One region of the Falsihalocynthiibacter sp. S25ZX9 genome, then DNA from elsewhere that is predicted to be linked to it. Evidence: riboswitches for the same ligand, from Rfam matches in the RefSeq annotation. Region 1 holds a riboswitch; the other holds the start of a gene.
The links. Region 1 has a riboswitch for thiamine pyrophosphate ahead of thiD (bifunctional hydroxymethylpyrimidine kinase/phosphomethylpyrimidine kinase). Riboswitches for the same ligand answer to the same signal wherever they lie in the genome.
Positions count from the first base shown of each region.

Region 2: another riboswitch for thiamine pyrophosphate. It lies ahead of thiB (thiamine ABC transporter substrate binding subunit); the one in region 1 lies ahead of thiD (bifunctional hydroxymethylpyrimidine kinase/phosphomethylpyrimidine kinase).

Region 1 covers NZ_JBGFCD010000014.1:6,560-16,724, reverse strand. Annotated here, with positions in the region: gene katG (catalase/peroxidase HPI) at 1-1,369, shown strand, start outside; gene AB9F29_RS15430 (ABC transporter permease) at 1,423-2,559, opposite strand; gene AB9F29_RS15425 (ABC transporter ATP-binding protein) at 2,556-3,494, opposite strand; gene AB9F29_RS15420 (HlyD family secretion protein) at 3,491-4,441, opposite strand; gene AB9F29_RS15415 (TetR/AcrR family transcriptional regulator) at 4,446-5,087, opposite strand; TPP riboswitch at 5,259-5,359, shown strand; gene thiD (bifunctional hydroxymethylpyrimidine kinase/phosphomethylpyrimidine kinase) at 5,422-6,222, shown strand; gene AB9F29_RS15405 (FAD-dependent oxidoreductase) at 6,222-7,217, shown strand; gene thiS (sulfur carrier protein ThiS) at 7,201-7,398, shown strand; gene AB9F29_RS15395 (thiazole synthase) at 7,402-8,175, shown strand; gene AB9F29_RS15390 (thiamine phosphate synthase) at 8,172-8,768, shown strand; gene AB9F29_RS15385 (ThiF family adenylyltransferase) at 8,765-9,760, shown strand; gene AB9F29_RS15380 (ABC transporter substrate-binding protein) at 9,757-10,165, shown strand, end outside.
Region 2 covers NZ_JBGFCD010000009.1:8,495-18,659, reverse strand. Annotated here, with positions in the region: gene ade (adenine deaminase) at 1-50, shown strand, start outside; gene AB9F29_RS11410 (AMP nucleosidase) at 47-1,531, shown strand; gene AB9F29_RS11405 (HU family DNA-binding protein) at 1,667-1,954, shown strand; gene AB9F29_RS11400 (DMT family transporter) at 2,065-2,937, shown strand; gene AB9F29_RS11395 (cytochrome c biogenesis CcdA family protein) at 3,010-3,723, shown strand; gene AB9F29_RS11390 (thioredoxin family protein) at 3,733-4,140, shown strand; gene aroC (chorismate synthase) at 4,137-5,237, opposite strand; TPP riboswitch at 5,328-5,425, shown strand; gene thiB (thiamine ABC transporter substrate binding subunit) at 5,460-6,446, shown strand; gene AB9F29_RS11375 (thiamine/thiamine pyrophosphate ABC transporter permease ThiP) at 6,422-7,999, shown strand; gene AB9F29_RS11370 (ATP-binding cassette domain-containing protein) at 7,986-8,681, shown strand; gene AB9F29_RS11365 (cytochrome c1) at 8,743-9,525, opposite strand; gene petB (cytochrome b) at 9,543-10,165, opposite strand, start outside.

The DNA.
Region 1 (10,165 bases):
GGGCAAGACCCACGGTAATGGCGACGCAAGCCTCTTGGGCGACGCGCCGGAAGGGGCTGGCATTGAAGAGCAGGGCATGGGTTGGAAAAATCCGGTAGGCAAAGGCGTGGGCCGCGAAACGGTCTCGAGCGGAATTGAAGGGGCGTGGACGACAAACCCAACCAAGTGGGATAACGGCTATTTCGAGATGCTTTTCGGGTATGAATGGGAGCTAAAGAAAAGCCCTGCAGGCGCGTGGCAATGGGAGCCAATCAACATCAAAGAAGAGCATATGCCTGTTGATGTCGAAGACCCGACGATCCGCTGTATGCCCATCATGACCGACGCCGACATGGCGATGAAAATGGACCCGACCTATCGCGCAATCTCAGAGAAATTTGCCAAGGATCCCGCGTATTTTTCCGAAACTTTCGCACGCGCTTGGTTCAAGCTCACCCACCGCGATATGGGCCCCAAAACCCGTTACCTCGGTCCCGACGTCCCACAAGAAGAGTTGATCTGGCAGGACCCAGTTCCCACAGGGCAAACGGACTATGATGTTGAGGCAGTTAAGGGCCGTATCGCAGCGAGCGGTTTGACCCTGAGCGAAATGGTCTCGACAGCATGGGACAGCGCGCGGACCTATCGCGGCTCGGACATGCGCGGCGGTGCAAATGGTGCGCGCATTCGCCTCGCACCTCAAAAAGATTGGGAGAGCAATGAGCCTGTGCGTTTGGCGAAAGTGCTGGGTGTGCTTGAAGGCATTGCTGCAGAAAGCGGTGCAAGTCTTGCGGATGTCATTGTCCTCGCAGGGAATGTCGGCGTCGAGCAAGCGGCTAATTCTGCGGGATATCCGGTGTCGGTTCCTTTCGCTTCAGGGCGTGGAGATGCCACGGACGAGATGACCGATGCCGAGTCTTTTGATGTTTTGGAACCGCTGGCCGATGGCTATCGCAACTGGCTCAAGAAAGACTACATTGTTAGCCCAGAAGAATTGATGTTGGATCGCACGCAACTCATGGGCTTAACGGCCAATGAAATGACGGTCTTGGTTGGTGGCATGCGGGCTATGGGCACCAACTATGGCGGTTCAAAACACGGTGTGTTCACGGATCGCGCTGGTGCCCTTACGACGGATTTCTTCGTAAATCTGACGGATATGGCCAATTCGTGGCATCCGGTGGACGGAGGCACCTATGAGGTTCGCGACCGAACTTCGGGCAAAGTGAAGTGGACCGCGACACGCATGGACCTCGTGTTTGGCTCCAATTCCATCCTGCGCTCCTACGCTGAAGTCTATGCGCAGGATGATAATTCCGAGAAGTTTGTGATGGATTTTGTCGCAGCTTGGGTGAAGGTTATGAATGCGGATCGCTTTGATATAGCTTAATAAAACGGCATCCTTGGGCGGGTATTGCGCTCGAGGATGCCCCTTCATTGCACTTAGTCTAGCGTTTGGCGATACCGTTTGAGCGCAATCGCGACGATCACCAACATGATAATGCTGATGTTCGTGAGATCACCCAGAATATCGCTAATGTCGGCCCCTTTGAGCATGACCTTGCGCACGAGACGCAAGAAATGCGTCGCGGGGATCGCATTGCCAATCATCTGCGCCCACACGGGCATGGCGGCAAAAGGGAACATGAATCCCGAGAGAAGGATCGTTGGCAATAGCGTGAAGAACGAGATTTGCATGGCCTGCATTTGGCTGCGCGCGACCGTCGAGATCAGGAAGCCAAGCGCAAGATTGACGACGATATAGAGGTTAAACCCCACAAAAAAGGCGAAGGGCGATCCGATGAAAGGCACGCCAAATAACACCTGCGACGCGATCAAGAAAACCACGGTCTGAACATATCCAACCAAGACATACGGGAGGATTTTTCCGAGCATCACTTCGAGGGGCCGCACAGGAGTCGCAATCAGCGTTTCCATGGTGCCCTTCTCGGTTTCGCGAACAATCGCGACCGCCGTGATCATCACCATCGTCAGCGATAATATGACCCCCAAAAGACCGGGGACAATATTGATTGAGGTGTTGCCCTCGGGGTTATATTGCCGATGAACCACAACGCTAATTGGCGGTTGGGCTCCGGCGGCATAGCGCAGGGGGCCAGTCAGCGTCTGCGCCATCGCGATGTCAATAATACCCCCCATCGCCGACGCCCCACCCCCGACCGCAGCGGGATCAGAGGCGTCGGCGGACAGGAGTATTTCGGGGGAAAATCCACGTAAAATATCTCGCTCAAAGTTGGGGGGCACCACCACCAAGAAATTCGCCGATCCGTCGCGCAGCGCCTTGTCGCCTTCTTCGCGGCTGGTCACGATGCCCTGAAAATCAAAATAAGTGGACGATTTCATGCCCATAAGGATCGCCCGCGTCACTGGCCCTTCGTCCGACATTTCAACGAGCGTTGGAAGGTTATGAGGATCGGAGTTGATCGCGTAGCCAAAGATAAGGAGTTGCATGATCGGAACGCCGATCATCATCACAAAGGTGATTTTGTCGCGCCGCATCTGGACGAATTCCTTTGCCAGAACAGCCCATAACCGCGCAGGTGAGAACGACCATTTCATGGTTTGGCCCCACTGAAATTGTCGTCAACGCCGGTCATCAGATAGATGAAAGCTTCTTCCAGCTCGGCCTCTTTTTGAACCCAGGTGTATATATTTTCGGTGTTGTATCGCGCCGCGAGTGCTTTGAGTTTTGCCTCATCTGTCCCCGACACATGCAAAACGGCGCCAAAGCGGGCGACCTGACCAACATCGGCATCCTGCCGGAGTAAGGCTTCAAGGTCCGAAATTTCAGGGCCCGTGACGCGCCACGTATAGAGGCCGATCATGCGCGGAATGTCATGCGCGGGCCCTGCGATAAGTTTTTTCCCATAGGCGATGTAGGCGATGAAATCGCATTGCACCGCTTCGTCCATGTAGTGGGTTGAAACGAGAACGGTCACGCCTGCTGCCGACAGGGAGCGTATTTCATCCCAAAAATCGCGCCGCGCTTTTGGGTCGACACCGGCCGTGGGTTCATCGAGCAACAATAGGGTGGGTTTGTGGATCAAACATGCCGCCAGCGCCAAACGTTGCTTCCACCCGCCCGACAACGTGCCCGCCAATTGGTTTGCACGGTCAGCGAGGCCTAAGTCGCTCAATGCCTCTTGTACACATTTCTTGCGGTTCTTAATCCGGTACATTCGCGCCATAAAATCGAGGTTTTCACGGATCGTCAGGTCCTCGTAAAGCGAGAACCTTTGGGTCATATATCCCACGTTTTCTTTGATGCTGCCTTGTTGCGACAGGATATCAAACCCAAGGCAGGTACCCGCGCCCTCATCCGGCGTGAGCAACCCGCACATCATACGGATTGTCGTGGTTTTGCCCGAACCATTGGGGCCAAGAAAGCCGTAAATAGCCCCCTTGGGTACCTCCATATCAAAGCTGTCCACCACCCTTCGCCCGCCGAAAACCTTGGTCAGGCCTGTAACGGATATGGCAAATGGTTGGGTCAATCGCGTGGCCTTAACGTGAGGGGTTGTCCGGGCAAAACATCACCCGCATTCTCCAGTATAGCTTCGGCCCGAAACACCAGCCGCGACCGCTCCTCGCGACTGTAAATGATGGGAGGCGTGTATTGCGGCGTCGCGGCAAGGCGCGTCAGATGCGCGGTGATTTCGTCAGGGCAACCACTGCAGGCGACATCAAAAATTTCGCCTAACGACACACTGGCGCGCTCGCCTTCAGGGATGAAAAACAAAGCCTTCAAGCTTGCCGGAGGGAGGATCGAGACGACCGGAGCACCTGCCAAAGCAACTTCGCCCTGCTCGTAAAACACCTTGTCAACACGCCCACCAATCGGAGCTGTGACGGTGGTGTCATTCAGGGCGGATCGGGCGCCTTCAAGTTGGGCGAGGGCGGCGTCATGGGTGGCTTCGGCGGCTATCCTTTGGGAAACCCGCGCAGGCAATTCGGCGACGTGTAGTTGTGCTTCAAACTGGGCGACACGTGCGTTGGCCCCTTGTAACAAAGCCGTATCGGTATCGACGCGGGCTTGCGAAACGGACCCCGTCTGGGACAAGCGTTGGGTGCGCTCCAATGTCGATTGGGCAAGGCGTTGATCCACCTTGGCGGAATCAAGCGAGGCGTGGATCACGGCGATCTCTTCGTCACGGCTTCCTGTCGCTAGATTTTCCAGATTTGCTTGCGCGACAGCAACTTGGGCCTGCGCCGCATGTAAGGCCGCGGTCTGGTGGCTGTCGTCGATTTGAAACAGCGTCTCAAGCGCAGAAATGGACTCGCCTTCTCGCGTGCGCATATTCACAATCCGACCCGCGACAGCAGACGCAACATAGACGTAATCACCCTCAGCATAGCCGTTATATTCCAAAACAACGGGCTCCCCAAAACTTGGAAAAATGGCGTTGATGATGACGATCAGCCAATTCGGAAGGGAGTTCATCTCGCTATCCTTTCTGGGGTTCGAGGCCTGCGTTTAGGATCAAAAGGTGGTTCTCAATTAGGTGGTCCAAATGAAATCCACCCTCTGGTTCGATCCCGAATATTTCGTAAAAAATGATGTGTGCGAGGATTGGTCCGATCACAGTTCGCGCGGTTAGTTCGGGGTCGATGGGCCGAATATGGCCTCCTTCGACACCCTGCGCCAAAAGCGTCGAAAGGGCGGGAATGGCGCGGTCTAAAACGGCGGTGCGAAATAGCGTGGCAATCTCTGGGGCTGCGGGAGCTTCATGGATTACGATCAAGGGGACGGCTCGGTTGCGTTTGTCCGTCAAGACCTTCCCCATCATTCGTAAGAATTGCTCAATAGCCGGGCGGGGATCCCCTTGATGACGCGAAATATTGTCAAATAGAGCATCCGTTAAGGGTGCGATTGTGCGATTTACTAGGCCCGCAAGTATGGCCTCTTTGGAGGGGAAATACAGGTAGACGGCCCCCTTGGAAATACCCGCGCGTTGGGCGACCTGATCTACACTTGTTCGTGCAAACCCTTGATCAATAAAGAGGGCAAGGGCCGCATCCAAAACCTCATCTGGGCGTGCGTTTGCACGTCGGCGAAACTTTGGTTCTGGTTTCTCTGATGGGGACATGTGAAAATTTTAACTGACTTTGCGGTCAGTAGCAAGAACTTTCCAAGTTAGGCATAGTGATCGTGGATGCATTTGAAAGCGCCTCAAAACATCGGGTTGTGACTGCTAGAAATCTAAACTAAGCATTGCCCCAACGAATGTTTGTCCACGTACTTGTGGCCAGACACCATATTTTATCCGTCGGGGGGCCCATTAGGGCTGAGAGGTGCTTGCACCGACCCGTCGAACCTGATCCGGGTTATACCGGCGTAGGGAACGGGTACTTTGCGCAAATCTCGCGCAGACTCTTTCTTTCGCTGGCATGCCCCAACTCGATGGAGATGCGCCAGTGACAATGACCACCCCAATTGCCCTCACGATTGCAGGTTCAGACAGCGGCGGCGGTGCCGGTGTGCAAGCTGATCTTAAGTCAATGTCCGCAAATGGGTCGTTTGGGACCAGCGTAATTACAGCCATTACAGCGCAAAACACGACATCCGTAACTGCCGTCCATGAAGTGCCCGCAGATGTTGTTACTGCGCAAATCAAGGCCGTGCTTTCGGATATTCAGGTCGGTGCAATCAAACTTGGGATGCTGTTCTCGACCGCGATCATTGATGCCGTCGCGCAAGGCCTTGCCGATTTTAAAGGCCCCATCGTTGTTGATCCCGTGATGATCGCCAAATCCGGCGACGCGCTTTTGCAGAACGCGGCGATCGAAGCAATGGTTGCGGAAATTCTCCCCCTCGCCGCGCTCCTTACCCCCAACCTGCCAGAAGCCGCCCGTCTTTTGCGCGAACCTCAAGCGCGCACATTGGCGGAAATAACCTCGCAAGGCCTGCGGCTTTTGGGCATGGGGCCGAGCGCGGTTTTGATGAAAGGTGGTCATGCCGAGGGCGATACCTGTACCGATATTTTGATCGAGGCTGGTGGTAGGGTGACGACGCTTTCTGCGCCCCGCATTGTTACGCGAAATACGCATGGCACAGGGTGCACCTATTCTGCTGCAATTGCGGCAAACCTGTCCAAGGGGCTGGATTTGCATTCCTCCGTGGTCGCCGCGCATAGCTATTTGCAAGGAGCAATCGCCGCCGCGGATCAGTTGCAAATTGGCAAGGGGCACGGCCCCGTTCATCACTTTTATGGACAATGGTAATGCCTGAAATCACGATCATCGGCGCGGGCGTCGCGGGCCTGTGTGTGGCGCGCGCCTTGTTGGATCGCGGCGCCCATGTCACGGTTATTGATCGCCACGCCACCCCGGGGCCACAGGCTTGCTCATGGTGGGCGGGCGGGATGCTTGCCCCATTTTGCGAGGGTGAAAGCGCCGAAGAACCCGTGATCCGACTTGGCCAAGAGGCCGCCAACTGGTGGGAAGCGAAAACGCAGACCGTACATCGCAACGGTTCGCTCGTGGTTTCACCCTCGCGCGACAAAGCGGACCTGACCCGATTTGCACGACGCACGACCAACTTTCGAGAGGTCACTTCGGACGAAATCTCCACGTTAGAGCCTGATTTGGCCGACCGTTTCACCAATGGGCTTTACTTCGAAAGCGAGGCGCATCTGGCTCCTCGCGAAACTTTGGCGCGATTGCAGGCAAGTCTGGTGGCGGATGGCGCGGTGTTTGAACAGGCCGAAGCCGACCCCGAGGATTTTGCCCAGCGAGGCCTAACCATTGATTGTCGAGGGTTTCAGGCCCGCGATCAGATCGCTGATCTGCGCGGAGTCAAAGGCGAAATGCTTGTGCTCTTCTGTCCCGAAGTCACCTTAAGCCGCCCCATCCGCCTTCTGCACCCACGCGTCCCGCTTTATATTGTCCCGCGCGGCGACGGCGTTTTCATGCTGGGCGCAACGATGATTGAAGGCCGCGCAGGCAAGCACGTCACCGCCCGCGCGCTGCTCGAACTGCTGAGCGCAGCCTATGCTCTGGCGCCCGCCTTTGGCGAGGCCGAGGTATTGGAAATTGGCGTCGATAGTCGCCCTGCATTTCCCGACAACCTGCTGCGCATTCGCCGTGAGGGAAACCTTATCCGCGCCAACGGCCTGTATCGGCATGGGTTCCTATTGGCCCCCGCGTTGGCGCGCATGGTGGCGGAATTAATCTTTGATAACAAACAGCCGGAGGTAATGGATGAAACTTCAAATTAATGGCGAACCCGTGGACATTCAGATTGGCACGTTAGCAGATCTGCTGGAGGCCCGAGGGTTTGGGGAAGCTAAAGTTGCGACTGCTGTGAACGGCCAATTTGTTCCCGCCTCCGCCCGTGCCGATTTCGCGATCTCCGACGGCGATAGGATCGAAGTCCTTGCCCCGATGCAGGGGGGATAAAGGATGCGTGATTTTTATGGCACGACCCTTGCCAATGGTTTCATGCTCGGCACCGCGCAATATCCGTCCCCTGCGATCTTAGCAGATGCGTTTAAGCGGAGTGGGGCGAGTGTCGCGACGGTTTCGCTGCGCCGCGAGAGCGGACAGGATCGGGCGGGGCAGGATTTCTGGCGTCTGATCCGTGACCTTGGCGTGCATATCCTTCCCAATACCGCGGGCTGCCACAGCGTCAAAGAGGCCGTCACGACCGCTCATATGGCTCGCGAAGTTTTCGACACAAAATGGATCAAGCTCGAAGTGATTGGCGAAGAGGACACGCTGCAACCTGATGTTTTTGGGCTGGTCGAAGCTGCCCGTATTCTTAGCGAGGACGGCTTTCAGGTTTTCCCTTACACCACCGAAGATTTAGTCGTCGCGGATAGGTTGCTCCATGCGGGCTGCGAGGTTTTGATGCCTTGGGGCGCGCCGATTGGGTCGGGCTTGGGGTTGAATAATATTTTTGGATTACGGGCGATGCGAGCCCATTTTCCGGATGTGCCCTTGGTGATCGATGCGGGGCTTGGCCTGCCTTCCCAAGCGGCACGCGCAATGGAGCTTGGGTTTGATGCTGTGCTCTTAAACACGGCCGTTGCAAAAGCGGGCGACCCCGCCGCGATGGCCGAAGCATTCGCCACCGCGATACGCGCCGGACAGATTGCAGTGATTGCCGACCCGATGGAGCCACGCGACATGGCTGCGCCCTCAACCCCCGTTATCGGAAAGGCGTTTCTCGAATGAAGCTTGATCGATTTTACCCCATTTTTGACAGCGCGGACTGGCTCGAACGCCTCGTCCCATTGGGAATCAAACTGGTGCAATTGCGAATGAAGGATGCAAGTGCAGACCACCTTCGCGCCCATATCAGGCGGGCGAAATCCGTCTGTGCGGATCATGGTTGCACGCTGGTCATCAACGATCATTGGCGCCTCGCGATTGATGCGGGGTGTGATTATATCCATCTGGGGCAGGAGGACCTTGAGGACGCGGATATCGCGGCCATTCAAGCAGCTGGCATGCGCCTCGGGATCAGCACCCACGACAAAGCGGAACTGGCCCGCGCCCTTGAACTTCGCCCGAATTACATCGCCCTTGGGCCCATCTATCCGACCATCCTCAAAAAGATGAAATGGCATGAACAGGGCATTGAGAAACTAACGACATGGCGCACCCTAATTGGGGATACGCCCCTGATTGCGATTGGCGGAATGCGTATTAATCGCGCGGCGGGGGCCTTTGACGCTGGTGCGGATGTTGTGGCCGCCGTCACCGATATTACGTTAAATGACAGTCCCGAAGACCGCGTCCGCGCTTGGTTGGCGGCAACACGATGAGCAGATACGCGCGCCAGACCGCCCTTCCCGAAATCGGCGAGGCTGGGCAGGCCGCCTTACGTGCGGCGCGGGTGCTGGTTGTGGGCGTTGGCGGGCTTGGTACGCCTGTGCTTCAGTATTTGGTGGGGGCCGGCATTGGGCACCTCACCCTTGTTGACGGCGATGTTGTCTCGCTGTCAAATCTTCACAGGCAAACGCTTTTTCGAGAAGAGGATGTGGGGCTATTAAAGGCAAAAGTGGCCGAAGAGACCCTTCAACGGCTGAATGCCGATTGCGAAATTAGTTGCGTTACCTCCGCGCTCACTCCCGCAAATGCGCAGCACCTTGTCGCGCAGAGCACCCTTGTTTTGGATTGCGCGGATAGTTTCGCCGCAAGTTACACACTTTCCGATATTTGCCACGCGACAAGGGTTCCTTTGATCAGCGCCTCAGTGCTTGGGTTCGCGGGATATGTGGCGGGGTTTTGCGGCACCGCTCCATCCTTGCGGGCAGTATTCCCCGACCTGCCAGACCGCGCAGCAACCTGTGCAACCGCAGGCGTCATGGGGCCTGTCGCTGGCATGATCGGCGCCGCCCAAGCCCAGATGGCCATAAGTTATCTAACTGGGCAATCCCCGTCTCCCCTCGGCCAACTCCTCAGCTTTGATATGCAAAATTTCCGCACGGGTGGCTTCCGATTTGATAGCGCCCCAGAGCCAAGGGCTGACCTTGGGTTCATCGCGGCATCGGATATTTCCCCGACTGATTTTGTGGTGGAGTTGCGCGACGCAACAGAAGCCCCAATCCCCGTCACGCAAACTGCAAAGCGCCTTACCGTCGCGGAGTTTGCAGACCAAAAACCCACGCCAATCGCGGGCCAGCGCGCAGTTTTCACCTGCCGGTCTGGTTTGCGCGCATGGCAAGCCGCCACTCACCTTCGGACCTACTGGACCGGAGAAATATCCCTCATTGCAATGGGCGACACGCCACATACCGAAAGGCAGACCACATGAAATTAACCTCCCTAACCACCGCATTTACCCTCGCGGCCACCCCCATTATGGCCGCAGATCAAATGACGTTGCTGCTTGATTGGTTTGTGAATCCCGATCACGGCCCCATCATTGTCGCCCAAGAAATGGGGTATTTTGCGGATCAAGATTTGGAGGTGAACATTATTGCCCCAGCCGACCCGTCCGATCCCCCGAAACTTGTTGCTGCTGGCAAGGCGGATTTGGCGATATCCTATCAACCGCAACTGCACCTCCTCATTCATGAGGGACTGCCGCTGCAACGGGTTGGCACGCTTGTTGCGACGCCATTGAACTGCCTCCTAGCGCTGGCGGATGGACCGATCAAATCGCCAGCGGACCTCGCAGGCAAGAAGGTTGGCTTTTCTGTGGGCGGCGTTGAAGAGG
Region 2 (10,165 bases), on a different contig from region 1:
TGGATGTAACAAAATTCGAACTGACCGATTTGATTGAGGATAAAGAATGAGAACCGAAGACTTGAATTTACCAGTCCACACACCACCGACAGCTCGGCCCGAAAACTTTGACTCGGCGGAGGCAGCGGTCGCACGTCTTACGGAACTCTACCAAGAGGCCTCCAGCTTTTTGTGCGAAAAATTTAGCTCTAAAGTTTTGGGCCCGCGCCCCGATGCAAAATACCGCGCCTTTTACCCGGAAATTAGAATCACAACGACCAGTTTTGCGCTTTCCGACAGCCGTTTGTCCTTTGGCTATGTCGCCGAACCTGGAACCTATGCCGCGACAATCACACGACCGGATTTGTTCAAAGGCTATTTGACTGAGCAAATCGGACTGCTCCTCCGCAACCACAACGTGCCTGTATCTGTGGGTATCTCGACGACTCCGATGCCGGTGCATTTTGCCGTCGCCAATGATGAGGATGTGACAGTACCCCAAGATGGTGCGATGAGATTCCCCCTGCGCGATGTGTTTGACGTTCCCAATTTGGCTACAACAAACGACGATATTGTCAACGGATTCAACACGGTTTCGAGTGATGGCACGGGCCCCTTGGCCCCTTTTACCGCGCAACGTGTCGATTATTCATTGGCGCGCCTTCAACACTATACCGCAACTCGGGCCGAGCATTTCCAGAACTTCGTCTTGTTTACCAACTATCAGTTCTATGTTGAGGAATTTGAGGCCTATGCCCGCAAGGTCTTGGCCGACAAGTCCTCTGGGTACACTTCCTTTGTGTCCACGGGCAATGTTGTGATTACTGATCCGCACACGCCGATCATCCCGCCCGAAAAGTCCCCACAGATGCCGACCTACCACCTGAAACGCAAAGATGGTTCGGGCATTACTTTGGTCAATATCGGCGTCGGGCCGAGTAATGCTAAAACTGCCACCGATCATATCGCGGTGCTGCGTCCTCATGCGTGGCTCATGGTGGGACATTGCGCGGGGCTTCGGAATTCGCAGAGCCTTGGCGACTTCGTTCTCGCGCACGGATATCTACGCGAAGATCACGTTTTGGACGATGATCTTCCACCTTGGGTGCCGATTCCCGCCCTCGCCGAAATTCAAATCGCCCTTGAGGATGCGGTCGAATCTGTGACCCAACTAAAGGGGTATGATTTGAAGCGCATTATGCGGACCGGCACTGTCGCCACCATCGACAACCGGAATTGGGAATTGCGCGATCAATCCGGCCCTGTTCAACGGCTCTCACAGTCTCGCGCGGTTGCGCTAGATATGGAAAGCGCGACCATCGCGGCCAACGGTTTTCGCTTCCGTGTCCCCTATGGAACGCTGCTCTGTGTCTCGGATAAACCCCTCCACGGTGAACTCAAACTCCCCGGTATGGCGAGCGATTTTTACAAGACTCAGGTGGCCAGACATCTCCAAATCGGGATACAAGCCATGGAGAGTCTGCGCTCGCAACCTTTGGAGAAAATCCATTCTCGTAAGCTCCGAAGCTTCGATGAAACGGCATTTCTGTAAATTTGCGTCGCTTTTTTGAAAAAAACTTAGAAAAAAGTGTCTTTTTTCGACACTAATCGTTGTGTAGTTCAACAATATTCAGTTAAATGCCGACGATGAGGCCCAATATCAAGGGCAGAACAAGGAGACCATAAAATGGCAAAACCAATGACCAAGACCCAACTTGTAGCTGCACTCGCAGAGGAAATGGGCTCAGACAAAAAATCCGCAGGCGGCGCACTTGATGCCGTAATCGCGATTATTACACGCGAAGTTTCTGCTGGTGGTTCCGTGACACTTCCAGGCGTTGGCAAAATCTATTGCCGCGAGCGTCCTGAGCGTACAGTTCGCAACCCAGCAACTGGCGAGCAAATTCAAAAAGAAGCCGATAAAGTTGTCAAAATGACAATTGCAAAAGCGCTTAAAGATAGCGTGAACGGCTAAGCTGTTTTAAACGGATGTGCTGCCCTTGTGGCGGCGCAGAAATTGTTTAGGGTCGCCTTTTTGGCGGCCCTTTTCTATTGGCGTCATGAAATTTCCAAAAGGGGACGCAGATGGACTTTCGGTCTTTGTTGATGGGGCTTGTTTTTGCCTTCGCATGGAGTTCCGCCTTTACATCGGCGCGGATCATTGTTGCCGACGCGCCGCCCTTGGCCTCCCTCTCGTTTCGGTTTTTCATCTCGGGAATCTTGGGTGTTTTGATCGCCAGCGCGATGGGGCAAACGTGGCACCTCACCCGCACGCAATGGAAATCGACATTCGTGTTCGGCCTTTGCCAAAACGCGCTTTACCTCGGGCTGTTCTTTATGGCGATGCAACGCATTGAAGCCTCGTTTGCGTCGATCATTGCCTCGACAATGCCGCTTCTTGTGGCCTTCGCAGGTTGGGTATTTCTGTCTGAACGCCTCCCCAAACAGGCGGTGGTGGGTCTCGCCGCGGGCTTTGTCGGCACATTCCTGATTCTCGGAACGCGTTTAAGTGGTGGCGTTGATCTGATCGGAGTCGCCTATTGTATCGTTGGTGTGCTCGGCCTTACGATCGCCACGCTCTCGATGCGCGGCGCGTCATCGGGCGGCAATGTGATGATGATCGTGGGCTTGCAAATGTTTGTCGGAGCGATTGTTTTGGCGATTGCCTCCGTTGTGATTGGCGAAGACATGTCGGTGAATTTCTCGCCTAAACTGATTGCCGCGTTTTCCTATACTGTTCTTGTGCCGGGCCTGATGGCCACGGTCATTTGGTTCAAACTGGTGGATCGCATTGGCATGACCCGCGCGGCTACATTCCACTTTCTCAATCCGTTCCTAGGGGCGGCGGTGGCGGCCGTTATGCTGGGCGAAACTTTGGGCATGTGGGACATCATCGGCGTGGTGATAATTTCTCTTGGCATTCTTGCGGTTCAACTCGCGCGCCAAAAACCAATCTAACGAAGCTTCACAAACGCGCGACCCTTACCGCGCGCGCCTGACAGGGCGTTTGAAACCTGCTAGCTCCGAAATATGGAATTAGTTTTTGGATATCTGGCGGGACTTCTAACGTTGATCAACCCCTGCGTTTTGCCGGTATTGCCGATTGTTCTGGCGACGGCCCTTCAGGCCAGCCCGCGCGGCCCACTGGCCCTTGCTGCGGGCATGTCGCTGACCTTTGTTGTGCTTGGCGTGGCGCTTTCCACCATCGGCCTTGCGGTGGGGATATTGCCAGAGGATGTCGCCCGTATCGGCGCGGTGTTGATGGTGGTCTTTGGCATAGTTCTACTGGTGCCCAAGCTCGGCGATAAATTCAGCCGCGCGACATCCGGCCTTTCACAGAAAGCAGATCAAAACATTGACGGCTTAAATCGCGAGTCGCTTTGGGGACAGTTCTGGGGCGGGGCACTGTTGGGCGCAGTCTGGAGTCCCTGTGTTGGACCCACCTTGGGCGGCGCGATTGCGCTTGCCACCCAAGGAGAGAGCCTCGTTTGGGCCACGCTGATTATGGTGAGTTTTGCCCTCGGAGTCTCGACAGTGATCCTGTTATTGGCCTATGGCGCGCGCGCGACTTTGCTCAAGCGGCAGGCTCTAATGCGCCGAATTGCGGCAAAGTCGCGCGTCATTATGGGGATCACCTTTATCCTCGTGGGCACTGCAATCTACTTTCAACTTCACATCATTCTCGAACGCTGGGCGTTGCAAAACCTTCCTGCGTGGCTCGTTGATTTTTCCGTTTCAATCTAGGAGGTCCCAATGGACAGACGACATTTTCTTGCCTTCACTGCCGCCTTGGCAACGCTTCCCCTAAGCGCCCAAGCGAATTCTGGTTCGGTGGCTTATACGCCCGGATTGGTCGACAAAGCCCTCGCCGAAGGGAAAACTGTTTTCATCGATTTCGCCACGGATTGGTGCACCACCTGCGCGGCGCAGAACCGCGTAATTCAAAAGTTACGAGCGGAAAATCCGGCCTATGATGCGGGTCTATTGTTCGTGTATTTTGATTGGGATCAATATTCAAAAGACGAATTAGCTCGTCGCCTGAAAATTCCACGCCGGTCTGTTTTGGTTGTGCTAAAAGGCGACGCAGAAATTGGCCGCGTCACCCTTGGCACCAGCGAGGAAGAAATCAAAGCTCTGTTGGATGCGGGAATCGCAGCCTAGCCGATCTTCCCTTGGTTCGTGCCGACTTGCCCACGGTGAAGCAAAAAATGGTCCAAAATCACGCAGGCCATCATTGCTTCGCCCACGGGAACGGCGCGAATGCCGACACAGGGGTCGTGGCGGCCTTTGGTGATAATTTCGGTATCTTCGCCTGCTTTAGACACTGTTTTGCGGGTCGTGAGGATCGAGGATGTTGGTTTGACCGCAAAGCGCACCACGATGTCTTGGCCTGTGCTAATCCCGCCCAGAATGCCGCCCGCGTGGTTTGAAGTATATTCCGGTCCGTTCGAACCCATACGAATTTCGTCGGCGTTTTCTTCGCCCGTCAGTACTGCAGCATGCATGCCCTCGCCAATTTCAACGCCTTTTACCGCGTTAATACTCATCATCGCTGCGGCCAAATCAGTGTCTAACTTGGCATAAACCGGCGCGCCGAGGCCTGCGGGCGCGCCCTGCGCCACAACCTCAACAATCGCTCCGACGGAACTTCCAGATTTGCGTAACCCGTCCAAGTAGGCGGCCCAGTCCTTGGCCGATATCGCGTCGGGTGTCCAAAAGGGGTTTTGATCGATTTGATCCCAGTCAAAATTTTCGCGGTCAATGGAATGCGGTCCCATTTGCACCATGAAACCCTTGATCTTGAGGTCGGGTAAAAGCGTAGCAAGAACCGCGCGCGCAATCCCGCCTGCGGATACACGTGCCGCCGTTTCGCGAGCCGAGCTGCGCCCGCCGCCACGATGATCGCGAATGCCGTATTTTTGATAATAGGTAATGTCCGCATGACCGGGGCGGAATTTCTCGACAATATCGCCGTAATCTTTGCTGCGTTGATCGGTGTTTTCGATCATCAATTGAATGGGCGTGCCAGTGGTTTTCCCCTCAAAAACACCCGAGAGAATCCGAACTTCATCTGCTTCGCGCCGCTGGGTCGTGTATTTATTCTGACCGGGTTTGCGCAGGTCGAGCCATTTTTGCAGCATCGCCTCGTTGATTTCTACATTGGGCGGGCAGCCGTCAACCGTCGCCCCAAGGGCGGGTCCGTGGCTTTCACCCCAAGTTGTGACGCGAAAGAGGTGTCCAAAACTGTTCATCGACATATGCGGCTCCTTTGCTCTGATCTGTACATGTCCCCTGCGTTTGGCTCAAGTGGATATGCCTTGCACCCCTGCAATCAGATCAATAGATGTGGTCCTACCTCGGGGGGCCTTAGCGGCTGAGATACGAAAGTGGACCCGTTGAACCTGAACCGATTAAGATCGGCGGAGGGAAGGTCTGGGATTCTCCCCCTTCATCCGCCCGTCGCATGATGGAGAATACGAATGAAATATTCCATGATTGCAGCGGGTATCGTTTTGGCCAGCGCGGCCACGGCGGATACCCAAGAGCTGACAGTTTATACCTACGATAGTTTTGTGTCTGATTGGGGGCCGGGTCCGGCGATCGAGACGGCGTTTGAAGCGCAATGTGAGTGCGATTTGAAGCTCGTGGGCGCGGGCGATGGCGCGGCCCTTTTGGCACGCGTTCGTCTTGAAGGCGTGCGCACAAAAGCTGACATTGTCCTTGGATTAGACACGAATTTGACGGCGGCTGCGGCGGAAACGGGTCTCTTTGCGTTGCACGGGCAAGAGGGCGTCGCGTTTGACTTACCAATCGAGTGGGAAGACACAATGTTCATCCCCTATGATTGGGGCTATTTCGCGTTTATCTATGACAATACAAAGATCTCCACCCCTCCTGCAAACTTTAAAGAGCTGGCAGCAAGCGATCTGAAAATCGTTATCCAAGACCCGCGCAGTTCCACACCGGGCCTTGGTCTTTTGATGTGGGTGAAGGCGGCCTATGGCGATGAAGCCCCCGCCATTTGGGAAGCGCTTTCGGACAATATCATCACCGTGACCAAAGGCTGGTCCGAGGCCTATGGCATGTTCCTTGAGGGCGAAGCCGATATGGTTTTGTCCTATACAACCAGCCCCGCCTATCATTTGATCGCGGAAGAGGACGCCAGCAAAAGTGCCGCGCCTTTTGGAGAGGGGCACTATTTGCAAGTGGAGGTCGCGGCCAAGGTTGCGCATACCGATCACTCCGATTTGGCCGATGAATTTTTGGCGTTTATGGTGAGCGATGCGTTTCAGTCAATCATTCCGACAACCAATTGGATGTACCCCGCGGTGACGCCGGATGACGGTTTGCCTGAGGGGTTTGAAACTTTGACCATCCCAACAGAGGCGCTGCTTTTTGCAGCGGGGGATGCGCAGGCTGAACGGGACGGAGCGCTTGAGGAATGGCGTCTCTCTCTGTCAAAATAAAGCGCCAACGCGGCATAGGGTTCTGGGTGGGGGCGGCGGTGGCTGCTCTCATTCTATTCTTGTGCTTTGGCACCGTTGGCATTGTCGCGTGGCGCGCAGAAGCCGGCAGCACGATTAACGAGGCAGACATTTCCGCTCTGACATTTACGGTCAAACAGGCGCTTCTCTCCGCGTTTTTTAGCGTGATTTTGGCAATCCCCGTAGCGCGGGCGTTGGCGCGGCGGTCGTTCTTTGGGCGGCGGGTGTTGATCACCTTACTTGGCGCGCCTTTCGTGCTTCCAGTTATTGTTGCTGTTCTTGGGTTGTTGGCAGTTTTTGGGCGCTCGGGAATTGTGAGTTGGTTTCTGGGGCAATTCGGAATCGCACCGATACATATTTACGGTTTGCACGGCGTTGTGCTTGCGCATGTGTTCTTTAATCTGCCGCTTGCTGTGCGTCTGATCCTGCAAGGGTGGTTGGCGATCCCGTCGGAACAATTTCGCCTCGCGGCGTCCCTTGGATGTAATGCGCGAGATAGTAGACGACTCCTTGAATATCCAATGCTCGCAGAGGTTGTTCCTGGGGCCTTCGCGATTATCTTCCTCATCTGCACAACGAGTTTCGCGGTCGCGCTTGCTATCGGGGGTGGGCCAAAATCAACGACGCTTGAGCTCGCGATTTATCATGCCTTCCGCTTTGATTTCGACCTGAGCAAAGCCGCGCTTCTGGCGATTTTACAAGTTGTTCTGTCGGGCTGCGCGGCTCTCTTGGCTTGGCGTTTGGCGCGGGCTGCATCTGTGGGCGGGGGATTTGATCGCGTGGTGAATCACTATGCGACAGGGGGGGCGCATGTGGGGGATAGTGTCTGGCTTTTGTTGACATCTCTCTTTTTGGGGCTGCCGCTGGCGATGATTGTGATTGACGGGGTGCCACGGATTTTTTCGCTGCCGCTTTCGGTGTGGCAGGCTGCTGGGCGTTCTCTTTTGGTGTCGATGGCGACCACGGGTCTGACCGTTTTGTTTGGGCTTTCTTTGGCGTTTTGGGTGACGCGTTTGCGGGGGAGGGCGCGTGGCTTGGGGGAGGCTATTGGCTATCTGACGGTCGCGGTTTCGCCACTGGTTATGGGGGCGGGATTGTTCATTGTGATCTTTGAATTTGCGAGTCCGCAGGAGTGGGCGTTGCCGATTACGGCACTGGTGAATTCGATCGTTGCGTTGCCGTTTGCGATGCGGGTTTTCTTGCCTGCGGTCGAGGCCTGTGACGCGCGATTTGGGGCTTTGGCACAGAGTCTTGACCTCAAGGGATTTGCACGTTTTCGTTTGCTGGAAGCGCCGCGTTTGGCGCGTCCGATTGGCTTTGTCGCAGGGCTGGCCGCAGCGCTTTCGATGGGGGATTTGGGCGTTGTCGCGCTGTTTGCGGACCCTGCGCGCGCCACATTGCCGTTGGCACTTTATGATTTGATGGGGGCCTACCGAATGGCCGATGCGGCGGGGGCTGCGCTGTTGTTGATGCTACTTTCACTGGGTGTTTTTTATCTGTTTGACCGAGGAGGGCGCACCGATGCTCCGCTTTGACAATGTGACCCTAATGCAGGGAAATTTCGTCCTAAAGGCCGATTTTGAGATCGAAAATGGCGATCATGTTGCGGTGATCGGGCCTTCTGGTGCGGGGAAGTCGACGCTAATTTCTGCGGTCGCTGGTTTCCTTGCGCCAACGACGGGAAAGATCTTTTGGCAGGGGCAGGATTTGGCCTCATTAGGGCCGGGTGCGCGGCCCATGAGTATCTTGTTTCAGGACAACAACCTGTTTCCGCATCTCTCCGTTGCCCAGAACGTGGGGCTTGGGCTTCGGCCCGATTTGCGGCTGTCCAAGGAAGAGGGTGCGCGAGTTGTAGAGGCGTTGGAACAAGTAGGGTTGGAGGCGAAAGCCGAGAGCAAACCGGCGGAACTTTCGGGGGGGCAAATGGCGCGTGTGGCGATCGCGCGGATGGTGCTGCGGGCCCGTCCCTTGATGCTTTTGGATGAGCCGTTTTCGGCGCTTGGACCCGCGCTTAAACGCGAGATGTTGCAGCTTGTGAGTGACGTTGCCAACGACACGGGCGCGACGCTTTTGATGATCACCCACGACCCCGAAGATGCCCGCCGGATCGCGCAGAAAACGGTGCTGGTGGCGGGGGGCAATGCGTTGCCACCGATGGACACGCAGGACGCATTGGATAATCCGCCCGCGGAGCTTGCTGCCTATCTTGGGGTCTAGATTTTAAAAAAAGCGCCCTTCGAAAAGGACGCTTTTTAAACTTTTTAAACTTTGAAACAGCCTAGTGCTTGCGTTTGTGCGGCGCCCAAATCTTTTTGTTAACCAGATATAGCAGCACGGACAGAAGCAAAAGCATCAGCACGGCGACGAAGCCAGCCTGCTTGCGGGCCATCATTTTTGGCTCTGCTGTCCACATCAAGAAGGCCGCAACATCTTCGGCTTCGTGGTGGATTTCGTTGCTGTGACCGTCGTCGAAATCAACATCTTCTCCGGCAAGGGGCGGCGCCATAGCGATCCAGCCACCAGGGAAGGCGGTGTTTTCGTAGAACGTCGATCCGGCTTCTTCTTTTTCTTCACCTGTGTAGCTGGTGAGGAGAGCGGCGATGTATTCTGGTCCGCCGATGCCTTGAATAAGCTGGTTGATCCCTGTGCCATATGGACCGTGGAACGCGGCGCGTTTTTTGGCCATGAGCGAGAGATCAGGGGCGTTTTCAAGACCCGAAGCGGGGAAGTGATCGGAGGGTTTGGCTTCGCGGAAGTCATCCAACTCAGGGTCGAACACTTCGAACTGAGAGGAATAGGCGCGAACTTGGTCTTCGGGAAGTTCAGGTCCGCCTGCGTCCCCTAGGGTGCGCAAAGGGACATATTGCAAGCCGTGGCAGGCCGAACAAACTTCAGTGTAAACCTTGAGGCCCCGTTGAAGTTGGTTTTGGTCATATTTGCCAAAGGGCCCTTCGAAGGAGAAATCCGCATCATGGATGCTGGCTTCGTCGCCCGACGCGAAAGCCGAGCCTGCTGTCAAAATGACAGCAGTCAGGGCGGAAAGGGTGAGTTTCTTGATCATTGTTCTCTGATCCTTTCTCACTTCGCCGCGGATGCGTCGGACGCATCTTTGGGATAGTGGGCGTTGAAATCGTCTTCGATGGTATCCGGTGTTGGCAACGGTTTCTCGATCACGCCAAGGAGCGGCAAGATGATCAGGAAGTATGCGAACCAGTAGGTAGCACCGATGAGCGAGATCCAGTCGTGTGGGAACTCAGTATCGCGGGCACCAACCCACATCAGGACCATGAAGTCGAGCGCGAGGAGGGCGAACCACCACTTGAACATCGGGCGATATTTGCCGGAGCGCACGCTGGATGTATCGAGCCAAGGGGCCAGAGCCATCACAAAAATCGCGCCGAACATTGCGATAACACCAAAGAACTTCGCGTCAACAATGCCGCCTGTGAGGGCAGAGGTCAGTTGAACAGCCCAAACATCCGCCGTGAAGGCCCGCAGGATCGCGTAGAAGGGCAGGTAGTACCATTCAGGAACGATGTGCGCAGGTGTCACAAGGGGGTTTGCAGGGATGTAGTTGTCAGGGTGGCCGAGGTAGTTTGGCATGAACCCAACAACCGCAAAGAACACAGTAAGGACAACGGCGAGAGCAAAGAAGTCTTTGATCACGAAGTAGGGCCAGAAGGGAAGCGTATCTGCTTCAG